DNA from 2 places in the Bradyrhizobium sp. HKCCYLRH2047 genome. Region 1 is predicted to be linked to the other one. Evidence: predicted binding sites of a transcription regulator. Region 1 holds the regulator's gene; the other holds the start of a gene.

Region 1 (7,801 bases):
GCCGGCAACATCAACCTGCGCGATCCCGTGCTGTACCGGATCCTGCACGCCCATCACCCGCGCACCGGCGATACCTGGAAGATCTATCCGAGCTATGATTACGCCCACGGTCAGTCGGATGCGATCGAGGGCGTGACGCACTCGATCTGCACGCTGGAATTCGAGGATCACCGGCCGCTCTACGACTGGTTCCTGGACAAGCTGCCGGTGCCGTCGCATCCGCACCAGTACGAATTCGCGCGCCTCAATCTGACCTACACCCTCTTGTCCAAGCGCGTGCTGACGCGGCTGGTGCAGGACGGCCACGTCTCCGGTTGGAACGATCCGCGCATGCCGACCATCGCCGGGCTGAAGCGCCGCGGCGTGCCGCCGGCGGCGGTGCGCGAGTTCATCAAGCGCATCGGCATCGCCAAGGCCAACAGCATCGTCGATGTCGGCATGCTCGAATTCTGCATCCGCGAAGAGTTGAATCGCACGGCGCAGCGCCGGATGGCGGTGCTGCGGCCGCTGAAGGTGGTGATCGAGAACTATCCGGAAGGCCAGGTCGAGGAGCTCGAGGCGATCAACCACCCCGACGACGCTTCCGCCGGCACGCGCAAGATCGCGTTCGGCCGCGAGCTCTATATCGAGCAGGACGACTTCATGGAGAACCCGCCCAAGAAGTTCTTCCGCCTGTCGCCCGGCAACGAGGTGCGGCTGCGCTACGCCTATTTCATCAAGTGCCGCGACGTGATCAAGAACGATGCCGGCGAGATCGTCGAGCTGCGCTGTACCTATGATCCGGCGACCAAGGGCGGCAACGCGCCGGACGGACGCAAGGTCAAGGCGACGATGCACTGGCTGCCGGCGGCGCAGTCGCTGAAAGCCGAGATCCGCATCTACAATCAGCTGTTCGCCAATCCGAGTCCGAACGCCGCCGACTTCACGGCCGACCTCAATCCCAACTCGTTGGAAGTGCTGACCGACGCCCGCATCGAGCCGGCGATCGCCGCGAGCAATTCGGACGCGCCGATGCAGTTCGAGCGCCAGGGCTACTTTGTGCGCGATCCGGACTCGACGCCCGACAAGCTCGTGTTCAATCGTACCATCGGCCTGCGCGACACGTTTGCGAAGGAGGTCGCCAAGGGCTGAGGCGAGCGGAAGCCGCGGGACGCTTGCAGCTCAGCTGATCGCGTCCTGGCCGGCGTTCGTCAGGGTCGGCACACCGTCGGTGAGTTCGACGAGCCCGCGCTCGGCGAGGAGCGAGAGGTCTTCCTCGGCGACTGGCGACAGCGTGAGCCGGTGGGCCTTGATGTCCCGGAGAGTCCAGCGGAGGTGGATCGCCCTCTCGAGCGCGAGATCGGCGAAGGGGTCGTCAATACCTTTAGCGTCCATACCCCGATAAGCGCGTGCGACGCGAAAAGTTCCAAGCCAGGTGCGCGTGCAGAAAGTCAGGATTCCCGTTTCGTTCTGCTAGGCGGCCTCGCGCAGCTTCCGATAGCCTTCCCGCCCGGTCGGGTCACGGGTGGTGTTGGCAATGGCGGAGCCGGTCAGGCCGCCAGCAGGACGTCCAGGAGGGCGGCGCGGGATCGCGGGCGTGATGGCCGACGTCTGGCCGCCGCGGGGCGCGCTGGCCGGCGGCTGGCCCGCGATCCGGCCCGGCGCGTCATCGGCGTTCGCCGCGCGCCTCAAGATCTGGGCGGCCGAGGAGGCCGGCGCGGGGCGGCTGCTGCCCTGGGTGCCGGTGGCATTCGGGGCCGGCATCGCGCTGTATTTCACCGCCGATCACGAGCCTGTGCTCTGGATCGCCGCCATCACGGCGGCGCTGCTCTGCGTCGTTGCGATCATGATGCGACGGCATCGGCTGTTTCCGGCGGCCGTGATGATCGGGGCGGCGGCGAGCGGCTTTGCCGCCGCGACCCTCAAGACCGCGCGTGTCGCGCATCCGGTGCTGGCGCGGCCGCTGTATTCGGTGGCGCTGTCCGGCTTCGTCGAGGCGCGCGACATCCGCGAGCGCAGCGATCGGATCGTGCTGCGGATCACCGCGATGGAGAGCCCGCGCAACGCGATCACGCTGGCGCGCGTGCGGCTCGCGGTGCGCAAGGGCGCGGCGCCCGAGGTCGGCAGCTTCGTGGAGCTCAAGGCGCGACTGCTGCCGCCGATGGCCCCGGTGCGGCCGGGATCCTACGATTTCGCGCGCGACATGTTCTTCCAGGGCATCGGCGCCTCCGGCTTCGTGATGGGCGCGATCACGACGGCGGCGCCGCCGCAGGCCGCCGGCTTCGGCCTGGGCTATGCGGCGGCCATGCAGGGCCTGCGCGATGCGATCGATACGCGCATCCGCGGGCGGCTGTCGGGCGACGAGCGGGCGATTGCCACCGCGCTGCTGACCGGCCGGCGCGACGCCATCACGCCCGATGTCAACGACGCGATGTTCATCTCCGGCCTCGGCCATGTGCTGTCGATCTCCGGCTATCACATGGCGGTCGTCGCCGGCGTCGTGTTCCTTGCCGTGCGCGCACTGCTGGCGCTGATCCCCGGCCTTGCCGTCAGCCTCCCGATCAAGAAATGGGCGGCGGCCGCGGCGCTGGTCGCGGCGGCGTTCTATCTGTTGCTCTCAGGCGCGGAGGTCGCGACCCAGAGATCGTTCTTCATGACGGCCGTGGTGCTGATCGCGGTCATGGTCGACCGCCGCGCCGTCACCTTCCGCACGCTCGCGGTCGCGGCGATGATCGTGCTGATCGCAGCCCCCGAGGCGCTGGTGCATCCGAGCTTCCAGATGTCGTTCGCGGCAACGCTCGGCCTGGTCGCGCTGGTGCAGTTCGGCCTGCCCAGGCTGTTCGCGACGCCGGACAGCTCCACGACGCAGCGCGTCGCGCTGTGGGGCGGGCGCGAGCTCGCGATGCTGCTGCTGGCCTCGCTGATCGCCGGGCTCGCGACCACGCCCTATGCCGCCTTCCATTTCCATCGTGTCACGCCGTATGGCGTGCTCGCCAATCTCGCGGCGATGCCGGTGGTCTCGGCGCTGGTGATGCCCGCCGGCCTGATGGGCCTGGTGGCGGCGCCGTTCGGCCTGGACGGCGTCTGGTGGACGCTGATGGGCCTCGGCATCGACTGGATGATCGCGGTGACGCGCTGGGTGGCGGCGCTGCCCGGCGCGGTCGGGCGCATCCCGGCCTTCGGCATCGGCCCGCTGATCCTCGCCAGCCTCGGCGTCATCGTGATCGGCCTGCTGCGCACACCGCTGCGCTGGTCGGGCGCCGTCGGGCTCGTGGTGGCCACCGCGTGGGCCGCCACGACGCCGCTGCCCGACGTGCTGATCGCCGGTGACGGGCGCGCGGTGGCGGTGCGAAGCCGTGACGGGCGCCTGCATGTGATGCGCACGGGGAAGGACGTGTTCGCCACCAAGGAGTGGCTCGCGGCCGACGCCGATGCCCGGCTGCCGGCGGATCCGTCGCTCGCCGATGGCGTCTCCTGCGACGAGGCGGGCTGCGTGGTCGCGATGGCCGACGGCCGCTTCGCCGCCCTGACCCTGCGCGCCGAGGCGCTCGCCGATGATTGCACCCGTGCCGCGCTGATCGTCACCGCGCGCGCCGCGCCGTCATCCTGCGCGGCGGCCGTGATCGATCGCGAACGGCTGCGGCAGCAGGGCGCCTTGATGCTGGTGCAGCGGGGCAAGGGCTTCACCGTGACGCCGGCGCGCGCCGGCGGCACCGACCGCCCATGGTGGCCGGCGCCCGCCGAGGCCGGCGCGTTCGACACGACGCTGACGCCGCGTGCGCCGGCCGCGCCGCTTCAGGACGCGACGCCGCCGGAGACGGAGCAGGGCGAGCAGGATTGAGCGCCGGGCAGCTCGAACGTGCCGAGATGATACTCGGTGTCACCAGGTCCATCGAACAGCGAGGGGCCTTCGACCAGCGTGAACGCGGTGCCCGGATAGCGTTGCCAGATGGCGATGTCATCAGCCGTGACCGTCAGCCAGCCGAACGCAAGCATATAGCGGCCGGGCTCGGTGATCCGTCCGGCCTTGTTCCAATCGATCTTGTTGACCACGGCGGCAAGCTCCCCCGGCACACAATGCCGGCCGAGGGATGTCTTTCCTATCCGATGCGATGCCGGGGCGTGAGATTCGCCCGAGAGGACTTTGCGCTTGCAGAACCCAAGTTGACCAAGTCTCCCACCTTCGAAAGCGCGCTCATGACCGACAGAAATGCCGACGCGCAGGCCCTCAGGTGATGCTGATGCGGCGAATCGGTGTGGCCTGCGACGTCGGCACGTCCTCGCCGATGTCCGGGCGACGCTCTGCCGGCTGCTTGCTGACCGGCAATTGCAGCACGGTGACGCGCTGGCCCTCGCAGAGCTGGGTCACCAGCACGTGGCGGCCGTCGGCGAACTCGATCGCGTCGTGATGGCGATCGGGAATGTGCGTCTCGATGCTGTTGAACTTCGCGACGCGCTCGCGGATCGTCCGGGTCCAGAGCCAGCGGCTGTCGTAGCGGACGTCCTCGGCGAAGGCCAACTCGGTGCCGGGCAGCATGCAGACTGCGACGGTCGGCTCGCTCTCCAACGCGAAGCCGCGGGTGGCGGTGCCACGGAAGGTCATCGAGATCAACGTCTCGCCGACCTTGGCGGGACGGGACGCAACCGCATGGAGGCTGTAGTCACACATCGGATCGCTCCTCGTTGAGAGATAGCCGACCCACGCTCCCCCCGGACAGGCGCAGGCCTCTATCAGAGTGGACATCGATGGTGATGTTAGCGCGCGCTTCGCGGCAATTCTGCGCTGATCTGCATCGCGTGTGCCCGCGGCCGATCACAAGCGTTTGAGCATGCCGCGCTGCACATCATGAAGTGCATTCGCGTGTGGCGTATTTTGCTGGCTGCTTCCAGCTTGGCTGGCTTCTCGCTCGGCGGCGACAGCGCGTGCGCCCGCCGCCGAGCGACCGATCCCATTCGCGATCAGTACTTGCGGTACAGCCCGACCAGCTTGCCTTGGATCTTCACCCGGTTCGGCGGCAGGATGCGCACCTCGTAGGCGGTGTTGGCCGGCTCGAGCGCGATCGATGCGCCGCGACGGCGGAAGCGCTTCAAGGTCGCTTCCTCATCGTCGATCAGCGCCACCACGATGTCGCCGGTGTCGGCGGTCTCGTTGCGCTGGATCAGCGCCATGTCACCGTCGAGGATGCCGGCATCGACCATAGAGTCGCCGCGCACCTCGAGCGCATAGTGATCGCCGTTGCCGAGCATGTCCGCAGGCACGCTGATGGTGTGGCTGCGCGTCTGCAGCGCCTCGATCGGGGTACCGGCGGCGATGCGGCCCATCACCGGCACCGCGACAGGGCGCTCGCCATCGTCTAGCGCGGGAGTGCTGGTGCGCACCTTGCCGAGATTGCCTTCGATCACCGACGGCGTGAAGCCGCGACGGTTGCCCGCGGCCTGCGACAGCTCGGGCAGCTTGATCACCTCGATCGCGCGGGCGCGATTCGGCAGCCGGCGGATGAAGCCGCGCTCCTCGAGCGCCGTAATCAGGCGATGAATGCCGGACTTCGAACGCAGATCGAGCGCATCCTTCATCTCGTCGAAGGACGGCGGCACGCCGGCTTCCTTGAGCCGCTCGTTGATGAACCGCAGAAGTTCGTACTGTTTGCGCGTCAGCATTTCGACCTGGTCCCCGGTTTGTTGTTGTCCGAGTCCAGGAGCTGCGCCTTGAGCACAAGCCGGCTGAGAGCGCCCTGGAGTCGGACCGTCATCGCGTCGCCCGCAACATACTAAAAACAAATCATGAACGGACACTATATGTTCGATGTGTGTTCCGCAATCCTAAAAATATGATGAACGGACCGGGCTTTACCGGGGAAGCGGCTCAGTTCGGCAGGCGCAGGATCTCGCACGGGCTGCCGGCAGGCGCCTTCGGCGCAAACGCCGGCCGGATCACCAGCGCCTGCGACAGCGCGAGATTGCCGAGCAGCGACGAATCCTGCTGCGTCACCGGTGTTGCGACCAGGGTGCCGTCGGCGCGCTCCTTGAGCTGCGCCCGCAGATAGTCCTCGCGCGAATCGTTCGCCCCCAACTCGCGGCCGAGCAGGGCGGTCTCGCGCGGCATCACGGCCTCGTCGCGGCCGAGCAGGCGCCGAATCAGCGGCACCATGAACAGGATGGCGCAGACATAGGACGACACCGGATTGCCGGGCAGTCCGATCACCCTGATGTCGCCGAGCCGTCCGTGCATCATCGGCTTGCCCGGCCGCATCGCGATCTTCCAGAACGCCATTTCGACGCCCTCGGCCTCCAGCGCCTGCTTGACCAGGTCGTGATCGCCGACCGAGGCGCCGCCGGTCGTGATCAGGACGTCGGCCTCTGCCGCGCGGGCGCGCCGGATTCCAGCGACCGTCGCCGCCATCGTATCCGCGGCGATGCCGAGATCGATCGGCGTCGCGCCCTCGCTGCGCACCAGCGCCCGCAGCGCGTAGCCGTTGGAATAGACGATCTGCCCCGGGCCGGGCGTCGAGCCCGGCATCACCAGCTCGTCGCCGGTGGCGAGCAGCGCCACCTTCGGCCGCCGCCGCACCGGCAGCGCCGGATGATTCATGCTGGCCGCCAGGGATAGGTCGCGGTCGCTGAGCCGGCGCCCGGCCTTCAGCAGCACCATGCCCTGGTGGAAGTCGACGCCGGCCGGCCGGATGTGCCGGCCTGTGATCGCGGCCTCGGTGATCACGACATGGCCGTCCTCGGCGATCGTGTCCTCCTGGATCACCACCGCGTCGGCGCCTGCGGGGACAACGCCGCCGGTGAAGATCCGCGCCGCCTCGCCGGGCCCGACCACGCGATCGAACGGCCGTCCCGCCGCGACCTCGCCGATCACCTTCAGCCGCGCCTTGGCCTTGGCTGCGTCGGCCGCGCGCACCGCATAGCCATCCATCGCCGACATCGCCTCGGGCGGCTGCGTCCGCAGCGCCGCGAGGTCGCGGGCCAGGATGCGGTGATAGGCCTCGTCCAGCCCGACCATTTCCTCAGCCAGCGGCTCGGTGCCGGCGAGCACCGCGGACAACGCATCGGAGACCGGCATCAGGGCCATGGGATTACCTTCGGACGAAGACGGGCAGATCGACTGAATCGCCTTCTAACCGAACGCGCACGGGGTGGCCAAGAGCCTAAGCCGCTCCCGGCTTTCCGATCGTCTGAAGGTGCGTCGCGTGGCCCGCCGCCTCACGATCGCGCGAGAAACTCTGCAATCATGCCGGGGGGGGCAGTCGCGATCTGCTCACGTGCACACGGAGTCCAGACGGAGCTATCCGGCAGCCGCGCGACAGGCGGCGCGCTCGGTGGTGTGCAGGATGTTTGCCACCATGTTCCGCAGCCAGACCGATGCGGCATCGCGGTCGAGCTGCAGCGGCCAGACCATCGAGACCGCCGGCAGCCGCAACTTCAACGGCGCCGGACAGAGCGCCAGCCCAAACCGGGGTCCGTAGAGCCTTGCCATCCGGGTCGGGATCGTGGTGATCACCGGTGACGCGGCCACCGTCGCCAGCACGCTGAGGAAATCCGAGGAGGCCGAGACCACGTTGAGCTCGGTGCCGATCTCATCCAGCGCCGCCTCCAGGCAGCCCTGCAGGCTGTTGGTCAGCGTCACCAGTGCGTGCGGAAGCGACAGATAGGCATCCAGGCCGATCGGTGTTTTCATCGCGATGCGCTTTGGATTGTAGACGCAGCTCAGCGCCTGCTCGAACAGGAACTGGGATCGGTGCCGCAGCGCCACCGCCTCGAAGCAGCCGACGCCGACATCCAAGGCGCCCTCGTCGAGCAGACGATGCACCTCGTTGCG
Region 2 (7,801 bases), on a different contig from region 1:
CAAATGATGGACATGGCAGTTCCTAACCCGCGAGATCGATCATGATGTACTGGCGCAGCAGATGTCCGAAGCTCGCCAGGCGGTCGGTCGCACGCTCGATGGCGCGCGCCAGCTCCAGCCCGGACAGCGATGTCGCGACGTCGAAGCCCGCTGTGAACACGAGGGCGGTGATCGCGCGTTCCTGCGCATCGGCCGCGTGTTCGCTGTCCATGAGGCGCAGCACGGCGGCGAGCGCATCATCGGAATCCGCCCGCCGTCCTTCGGGCACCTCGGCAGCGGCGGCGAGGCCGCTCGCGGCCGCCTCGATCCCGCCAATGGCGACCTTGCAGAGCTCGGCCAAGGCCGCCGACAGCGTTGGCGGCATCGCAGCCGGCGCGAGCGAGGCGATGAACGCCGCCTGTTCGAGCTCGTCGACGGCCTCTTCGACCCGGTCGACCAGTTGCGCGATCAGCGGCTCGGCCTTGAGCCGCGTGATCTCCTCGCGGGCCTCGATCGCGATCCGGTCGGCCTTCTGTTCGATCCTGCTGGCGCGTGCGGCCAGCAGCTTGCGGTCGCCGGAAACACCGGACTGCAGCGCACTGAGATCGCGGTTCAGCGCGGCGGCGAGGTCGTGGGCCAGGCCGAGCTGGCGCATCACGATCGCGAGCAGCGCACCGTCGGCACGATCGAGATGCCGCACCAGATCGGCTTCGATCTGGTCGCGGACCAGCCGCACCGAGCGGCCGGCCTGCAGGCCCTCGGTCGCAGCACGCAACGCGGCCTTGAGAAATTCGACTGCAGCGGTGCGGCCCAGGGCGCGATCTAGACGTTCGCCGAAGCCGATACGATGGGGCGCAGCGTTCCGGACGGCCGCACCCAACAGTTCGTTGCCGCCGAGCTCGAGGAAGGCGCGGTGGCCGATCCGGTTGCGCGCCGCCCAGTCGAGAAGTCTGATCGCATCATCCTTGGACAGCCAGGTCCGCAGCAGTTTCCGGGCCTTGTTCCAGTCGATCAGGAACACCAGCGCGGCGCCGAGTGCCGTGAGGAAATCGTCGCGCGCTTGCGCGGTGTTGCCCTGGAATTGGCCGGTCACCAGGTAGAACGCGTTCTCGTCCGCGAGGTTCGTCCCGGTGTGACGGTCGAGACCGCTCCAGATCGCCGCGAAACCATCGAACAGGCGAACGAAGAACTTCGCGCGGGCGAGGTGAACGTCGGTGTAGTTGACCGTGACCGTCAGACCTTGGACCGCGATCACCATGACATGCGCATCGGTGGTGCCGATGTCGTTCTGGATTAGGAGGCGTTCGCCGGCGCGGGTCGCCATCGTGTCCAGGCCGGGATGGTCGAACTTGAGTGCGCGCGTCGCGTTGAGCCCACGCATGAAGGCGACGACAGCGGGCTTATCGTCAGCGGCGAGCCCGTACACATGAGCTCCGTCGAGCGTGTCCTCGGCGCAGTCGGCCGCGATGCGGTTGAGCGCCTTGTGGAGATCCATCACCAGCCGGTGCAGGCTGTCCGCTTCTTCCTGGGCGCCAGTCAGACGCGCGACGCGCGTGAAATCGATTTCGTCGCCTATCGTCAGCAGGCCCGCGCGTTGCATCGTGCCGAGCCGGCGTTCGGCAGACTGGCCCTCGGAGCTTCGTCCGGCGTTGACCGCGCGGATCATCGCGCGCGTATCGTTTTCGATATCACCGATCAGCGCGGCGAGACCGGGAGCGGCAAGGCGTCCGGTCGCGGTGCGATGCGCGCCGCCGATCAGGCTCGCGAGATCAGCCGGTGCGATGCGCGCGGCGCGGCACTCGGTCGAGAGATCGGTCGGCCGCTGTTCCGGCGCCTGAGCGTGCTGGGCGGCGGCCTGCAGCGCGCTCATGCGCACCTTGACACGGTCGTTGGCAGCGAGACCGTCGGCAATCAGTGACGGCAGCAGGATGTCGGCTTCGCCGAGCTCCTTGATGATCTGGGATTTCATGACGGCATCGATCAGGTTTCCGATGCCGTCACCGTGCCTCAGCACCGCACGCAAGTCCTTGCGTTGGATCATTCATCGAACCGTCATACAAGGTGTGCGGGCGACGTCAGTCGCCTGCCTGTGTCGGCGTGGTGTCGCCGGTGCTGTTCGGCCAGACCCAGTCGCGGATCTCGGGCATGTCCTCGCCATGCGCCCGGATGTAGCGGGCATGCTCGATCAGTGCGTCGCGGAATTTCTGCTTCACATGGGCCGCCGACACACTGAGGCCGGGCACGCGCTCGATCGCCTCGATGGCGAGGTGGAAACGGTCGAGCTCGTTGAGCACGACCATGTCGAACGGAGTCGTCGTGGTGCCTTCCTCGATGAAGCCGCGCACGTGCATGCCGGCATGGTTGGTGCGGCTGTAGGTGAGACGATGGATGAGATACGGATAGCCGTGATAGGCGAAGATCACCGGCTTGTCGGTCGTGAACAGGCTGTCGAAGTCGCGGTCGCTGAGGCCGTGCGGATGGTCCTGCTTCGGCTGCAGGGTCATGAGGTCAACGACGTTGACGACGCGGATCTTGAGGTCGGGCAATTCCTTGCGCAGCAGATCGACGGCAGCGAGCGTTTCCAAAGTCGGGACGTCTCCGGCGCAGGCCATCACCACGTCGGGCTCCTCGTCGGCGGGCTCGGTGCCGGCCCACGACCAGATGCCGATGCCGGCGTCGCAATGGATGGCCGCATCCTGCATCGACAGCCATTGCGGCGCAGGCTGCTTGCCGGCGACGATGACGTTGATGCGGTCATAGGTGCGCAGGCAGTGGTCGGCGATCCACAGCAGCGTGTTGGCGTCCGGCGGGAAGTAGATGCGGACGATGTCCGCCTTCTTGTTGGCGACGAGGTCGACGAAGCCCGGATCCTGGTGGCTGAAGCCGTTATGGTCCTGCCGCCAGACATGCGAGGTCAGGAGATAGTTCAGCGACGCGACCGGGCGCCGCCACGGCAGCTCGCGTGACACTTTCAGCCATTTGGCGTGCTGGTTGAACATCGAATCGACGATGTGGATGAACGCCTCGTAGCAGGAGAACAGGCCGTGGCGGCCGGTGAGCAGATAGCCTTCCAGCCAGCCCTGGCAGAGGTGCTCGCTCAGCACCTCCATGACGCGGCCGTCATGGGCGAGGTGGACGTCGTAGGGCTCGATGCCCTCCATCCACACCCGCTCGGTGACCTCGAACACGGCATCGAGCCGGTTCGAGGCGGTTTCGTCCGGGCCCATGATGCGGAAGTTGCGTGTCTCTGCATTCAGCGTGATCACGTCGCGCAGGAACTTGCCGAGTTCGCGCGTGGCTTCAGCGATGGTCTGTCCCGGAGAGGACACGTCGACCGCAAAATGCTGGTAGTTTGGGAGCTTGAGCTCACGCTTGAGCAAGCCGCCATTGGCGTGCGGGTTGGCGCCCATGCGCCGCGCGCCCTTCGGCGCCAGCGCCTGCAGCTCCGGCATCAGCCGGCCCTGCGCGTCGAACAATGTGTCCGGCTCGTAGCTCTTCAGCCAGGCTTCGAGCAGCGCGAGATGCTCCGGCTTGCCGCGCGGATTGGCGATCGGCACCTGGTGGGCACGCCAGAAACCTTCGACCTTGAGTCCGTCGACCTCCTTCGGGCCCGTCCAGCCCTTCGGGCTGCGCAGCACGATCATCGGCCAGCGCGGCCGTTGGATCGTTGCATCCGGCTGACGCGCATTCTGCTGGATCGAGCGGATGCTTGCGAGCGCGACATCGAGCGCGTCCGCCATCTGCCGATGCATCGCCTTGGGCTCGGCGCCTTCGACGAACAGCGGCTCATAACCGTAACCTTCGAACAGGCATTTGAGCTCGGCGTCGCCCATGCGGCCGAGCACGGTGGGATTGGCGATCTTGTAGCCGTTGAGATGCAGGATCGGCAGCACCGCGCCGTCATGGGCCGGGTTCAGGAACTTGTTCGAATGCCAGGACGCGGCGAGCGGGCCGGTCTCGGCCTCGCCGTCGCCGACCACGCAGGCCACGATCAGATCGGGATTATCGAACGCCGCGCCATAGGCGTGCACCAGCGCGTAGCCGAGCTCGCCGCCTTCATGGATCGAGCCCGGCGTTTCCGGCGCCGCATGGCTCGGAATGCCGCCAGGGAAGGAGAACTGCCGGAACAGCTTGCGCAGGCCATCGGCATCGCCCGTGATATCCGGATAGATCTCGCTGTATGTGCCTTCGAGATAGGTGTTTGCGACCATGCCCGGACCGCCATGGCCGGGACCGCAGATATAGATGACGCTGAGATCCTGGGCCTGGATGGCGCGATTGAGATGGGCGTAGATGAAATTCAGTCCGGGCGTCGTCCCCCAGTGGCCGAGCAGGCGCGGCTTGACGTGCTCCGCTTTCAGCGGCTCGCGCAGCAGCGGGTTGTCGAGCAGATAGATCTGCCCGACCGAGAGATAATTGGCCGCACGCCAGTAGCGGTCGAGCAGGTCGAGGTCATCGGCCGGGATCGTCTGGTGGGAAGACGTGATGTTCATGTAACCTCGCTTGCCGTCCGCTTCGCGCCCGCGGGAGAGTGCATTAGAGTAACGCCGCACCGTCCCGTTCCAGTGCGCTGCGAGGATAGAACGGGAATGTGATGGTTGGCCTTGCGCCGGCTCAGAACCACCACGCAGATGTTCTCTTTTGTTCTTGTAATGTTCTTTTTGTGTGCTATGTCTTGGCCATGAGCCGAGCATCTTCACATGCCCTCAAGCGCCCGCCGGTCCCGGTGCCCTCCGAGCCGGCGGGCGCGCCTTCTTTCGGTCCTGACAAGGACTTCCCGGAACTCGCGGTCGCCATCGAACGGGGCCGGCGCCGCGGCCGGGGTGCACAATCCAATGCGAGCGGCCGCTACGAGGCGGAGGCGCGCGTTGTCTTCGACGACGGCTGGCAGAGCCTCGAAGACCTGCCGCCGTTCAAGACCACGGTCGCGACCGATACCTCGCGCAAGGTCATCACCCGCAACGACTCGCCGGACATCGGTTTCGATCGCTCGATCAATCCGTATCGCGGCTGCGAGCACGGCTGTGTCTACTGCTTCGCGCGCCCGACCCATGCGTTTCTCGGGCTGTCGCCTGGCCTCGACTTCGAATCCAAGCTGTTCGTGAAGCCGGATGCGCCCGCGCTCCTGGAGAAGGAGCTCGCGGCCAGCGGCTACGAGCCGCGGATGATCGCGATCGGGACCAACACCGATCCCTACCAGCCGATCGAGCGCGAGCGGAAGATCATGCGCGGCATCCTCGAGGTGCTGGAAAAGGTTGGCCATCCCGTCGGGATCGTCACGAAGTCGGCGCTGGTGATGCGTGATGCCGACATCCTGGCGCGGATGGCCAAGAAGAACCTGGCGAAGGTCGCGATATCAGTGACCACGCTGGATCCGAAGCTGGCGCGCACCATGGAGCCGCGGGCGTCGACGCCATCGAAGCGGCTGGAGGCGCTGCAGGCGCTGTCCAAGGCTGGCATCCCGACGACGGTGATGGTGGCGCCGGTGATCCCGGCGCTCAATGACAGCGAGATCGAGCGCATCCTCGATGCCGCCGCCCATGCCGGGGTCAAGGAAGCCTCCTATGTGCTGCTGCGGCTGCCGCTGGAGGTGCGCGACCTGTTCCGCGAATGGCTGCTCGAGCATTATCCCGACCGCTACCGCCACGTCTTCACCCTGATCCGCGACATGCGCGGCGGCCGCGATTACGACTCGCAATGGGGCACGCGGATGAAGGGGACAGGCCCGATGGCCTGGATGATCGGCCGCCGCTTCGAGATCGCCTGCGAAAAGCTGGGGCTGAACAAGCGCCGGACCAAGCTGACGACCGATCATTTCGTCCGGCCAAAGGGCGGCGGGCAGCAGTTGAGTTTGTTCTAGCGTCAAGCTGCATTGAATTGCTGCCATCGACGTCCACGAAGTGTTTGCGGCCGGGGTGTTGGGGCGATAGTCATGCGGCGCCTGCCACTGGAGACTATCTGCGTCTGGCGGTTGCGGTCGAAAACGCAGGAACTTTCCAGTGGTTGGAAAGAGGGGCAAGCCGTCGAGCCGCCTGCCTCTATCAGCTCTGCGAGGTCAAGAGGCGCGGTCGCGGCTTTTGAATAGCAGGGAATTGAGGTCCGTTCGGGTTGGCCGCCGCCGGCGGTTTCGCACCATGCCGGCCATGATTCGCGATCAGTCAAAGAAGCCGGGCAGGGTGAGGGCCGCGAGCGGTGCCGTGGTGAAGAGTGACGCTGCAAAGGCCGTGACCAAGGCTGCGCCGCAGAGTGCCACAGGCAAGACCTCCGCCAAGCTCGGCAAGGGCGTCATCGCTGTGGCGCCGCCGAGCTTCCGGCGCGAGCGCGCGCTGCTGCCGCCGCCGTCATTCAAAGAAGCCGGGCAGGGTGAGGGCCGCGAGCGGTGCCGTGGTGAAGAGTGACGCTGCAAAGGCCGTGACCAAGGCTGCGCCGCAGAGTGCCACAGGCAAGACCTCCGCCAAGCTCGGCAAGGGCGTCATCGCTGTGGCGCCGCCGAGCTTCCGGCGCGAGCGCGCGCTGCTGCCGCCGCCGTCATTCTCGATCCCGCGCTTATCCCGAAGGGCCTCAACGATTCCAAGCGGTTGACCGCGGAGCACCGCCAGGCGGTGTTCGAGTTGCAGGGCGATAGGGGCGGAAGTTCGCTTCAAGTGAATTGTTCCCAAGAGCCCGAAACGAAGTTGTGTCGAGCGGGCTGGGACGCTAGGGAGGTGCCTGCCAGCTGACGAGTGTGCCCCGGGGGACATGGACACGCGATGCACAATTCTGACTACTTCACCCTGTTTATCTTGGTGTTGTCGGCAGTCTCGCTTGCCCTCAGGCTGACGAGCCGGGCCAGTGTTGAGGTCCGTCGTGGAATCGTGGCGATCGGCTCGACGATCGTTTACTATGGATTTGATCCGCACGGGTTGCCGATTTGTCTCGGTTTGGTCGCAATCAACTGGGTGCTGGGGCGTGCAATCGTGCTGTCACCACACCACAGAAAATCCACGCTTCTGATCTGTGGCTTGACGCTCGATCTCGGACTGCTTGCTGCGTACAAATATCTTGGTGCCATTATCGCCGGACTGGGCCCGACCTATTCCGTTGAACTGGGACTTGGCTTTCCGCTTGGGCTCTCCTTCATCGTCTTCCGCCTGGTGTCGCATCTCGTGGATGCACACGCCGGCGGCGAGGTCGCGCGCTCTCCGCTGGACCTATTGTGCTATGCATTGTTTTTTCCGGCGATCTTGTGCGGCCCGCTGATCCGCTACGAGGCGATGATGAGCCAGGACCGGCTCGGTCGTACGACCAGCGTTGACTGGTCCATTGGGCTGGCACTGATCGGCATCGGGATGTTCAAGAACCTGATGATCTCGCCCGCGATCGCAGCTGTGGCCGACAAGGTCTTTGTGCCTTGGCTTGCCGAGCAACCGATTCCCGTGACCGGTGCCTGGATCGGTATGATCGCCTACGGATTCCAGGTGTATTTCGACTTCTCGGGCTACAGCGACGCGGCTATCGGCGTCGCGCGTCTGCTCGGTGTGGAGTTGCCAGCCAATTTCCATTCCCCCTTCAAGGCGCGCAGCATGGTCGATTTCTGGCAGCGCTGGCACGTCTCATTGACACGCTTTCTGACGATCTACGTCTACAATACGGTCACTCTGACCATGGCGCGCAAGATCGGAGCCAAGGCCAGCGCGGTCAAGCAATTCGTCTGGCGCATCGCCTATCCGACCACGCTCGTGATGTTCCTTATGGGCATCTGGCACGGCGATCACCTGACATTTGCTATGTTCGGCCTGTATCACGGCGTTCTGCTGGTCGTGAACCACGCTTGGCGAAACTT

What was found. The regulator LexA, encoded in region 1, represses DNA repair genes until DNA is damaged. The targets are predictions, from matches to a motif close to TGTTCNNNNTGTGTTCNG.
Region 2: ACQR1D_RS28615 (PA0069 family radical SAM protein) is a predicted target of LexA. The motif match lies at 4,622-4,639, and genes of this name have one in related genera.

Annotation. Positions count from the first base shown of each region.
Region 1 is NZ_JBNPUM010000006.1:143,215-151,015, forward strand. It holds gene ACQR1D_RS16370 (glutamine--tRNA ligase/YqeY domain fusion protein) at 1-1,131, shown strand, start outside; gene ACQR1D_RS16375 (hypothetical protein) at 1,162-1,374, opposite strand; gene ACQR1D_RS16380 (ComEC/Rec2 family competence protein) at 1,517-3,820, shown strand; gene ACQR1D_RS16385 (hypothetical protein) at 3,775-4,032, opposite strand; gene ACQR1D_RS16390 (hypothetical protein) at 4,208-4,648, opposite strand; gene lexA (transcriptional repressor LexA) at 4,939-5,637, opposite strand; gene ACQR1D_RS16400 (molybdopterin molybdotransferase MoeA) at 5,843-7,054, opposite strand; gene ACQR1D_RS16405 (LysR family transcriptional regulator) at 7,268-7,801, opposite strand, start outside.
Region 2 is NZ_JBNPUM010000016.1:63,282-71,082, forward strand. It holds gene ACQR1D_RS28600 (PEP/pyruvate-binding domain-containing protein) at 1-14, opposite strand, end outside; gene ACQR1D_RS28605 (hypothetical protein) at 23-1,948, opposite strand; gene ACQR1D_RS28610 (phosphoketolase family protein) at 2,055-4,472, opposite strand; gene ACQR1D_RS28615 (PA0069 family radical SAM protein) at 4,661-5,839, shown strand; gene ACQR1D_RS28620 (hypothetical protein) at 6,177-6,377, shown strand; partial or broken gene ACQR1D_RS28625 (ribonuclease HII) at 6,364-6,590, shown strand; gene ACQR1D_RS28630 (MBOAT family O-acyltransferase) at 6,729-7,801, shown strand, end outside.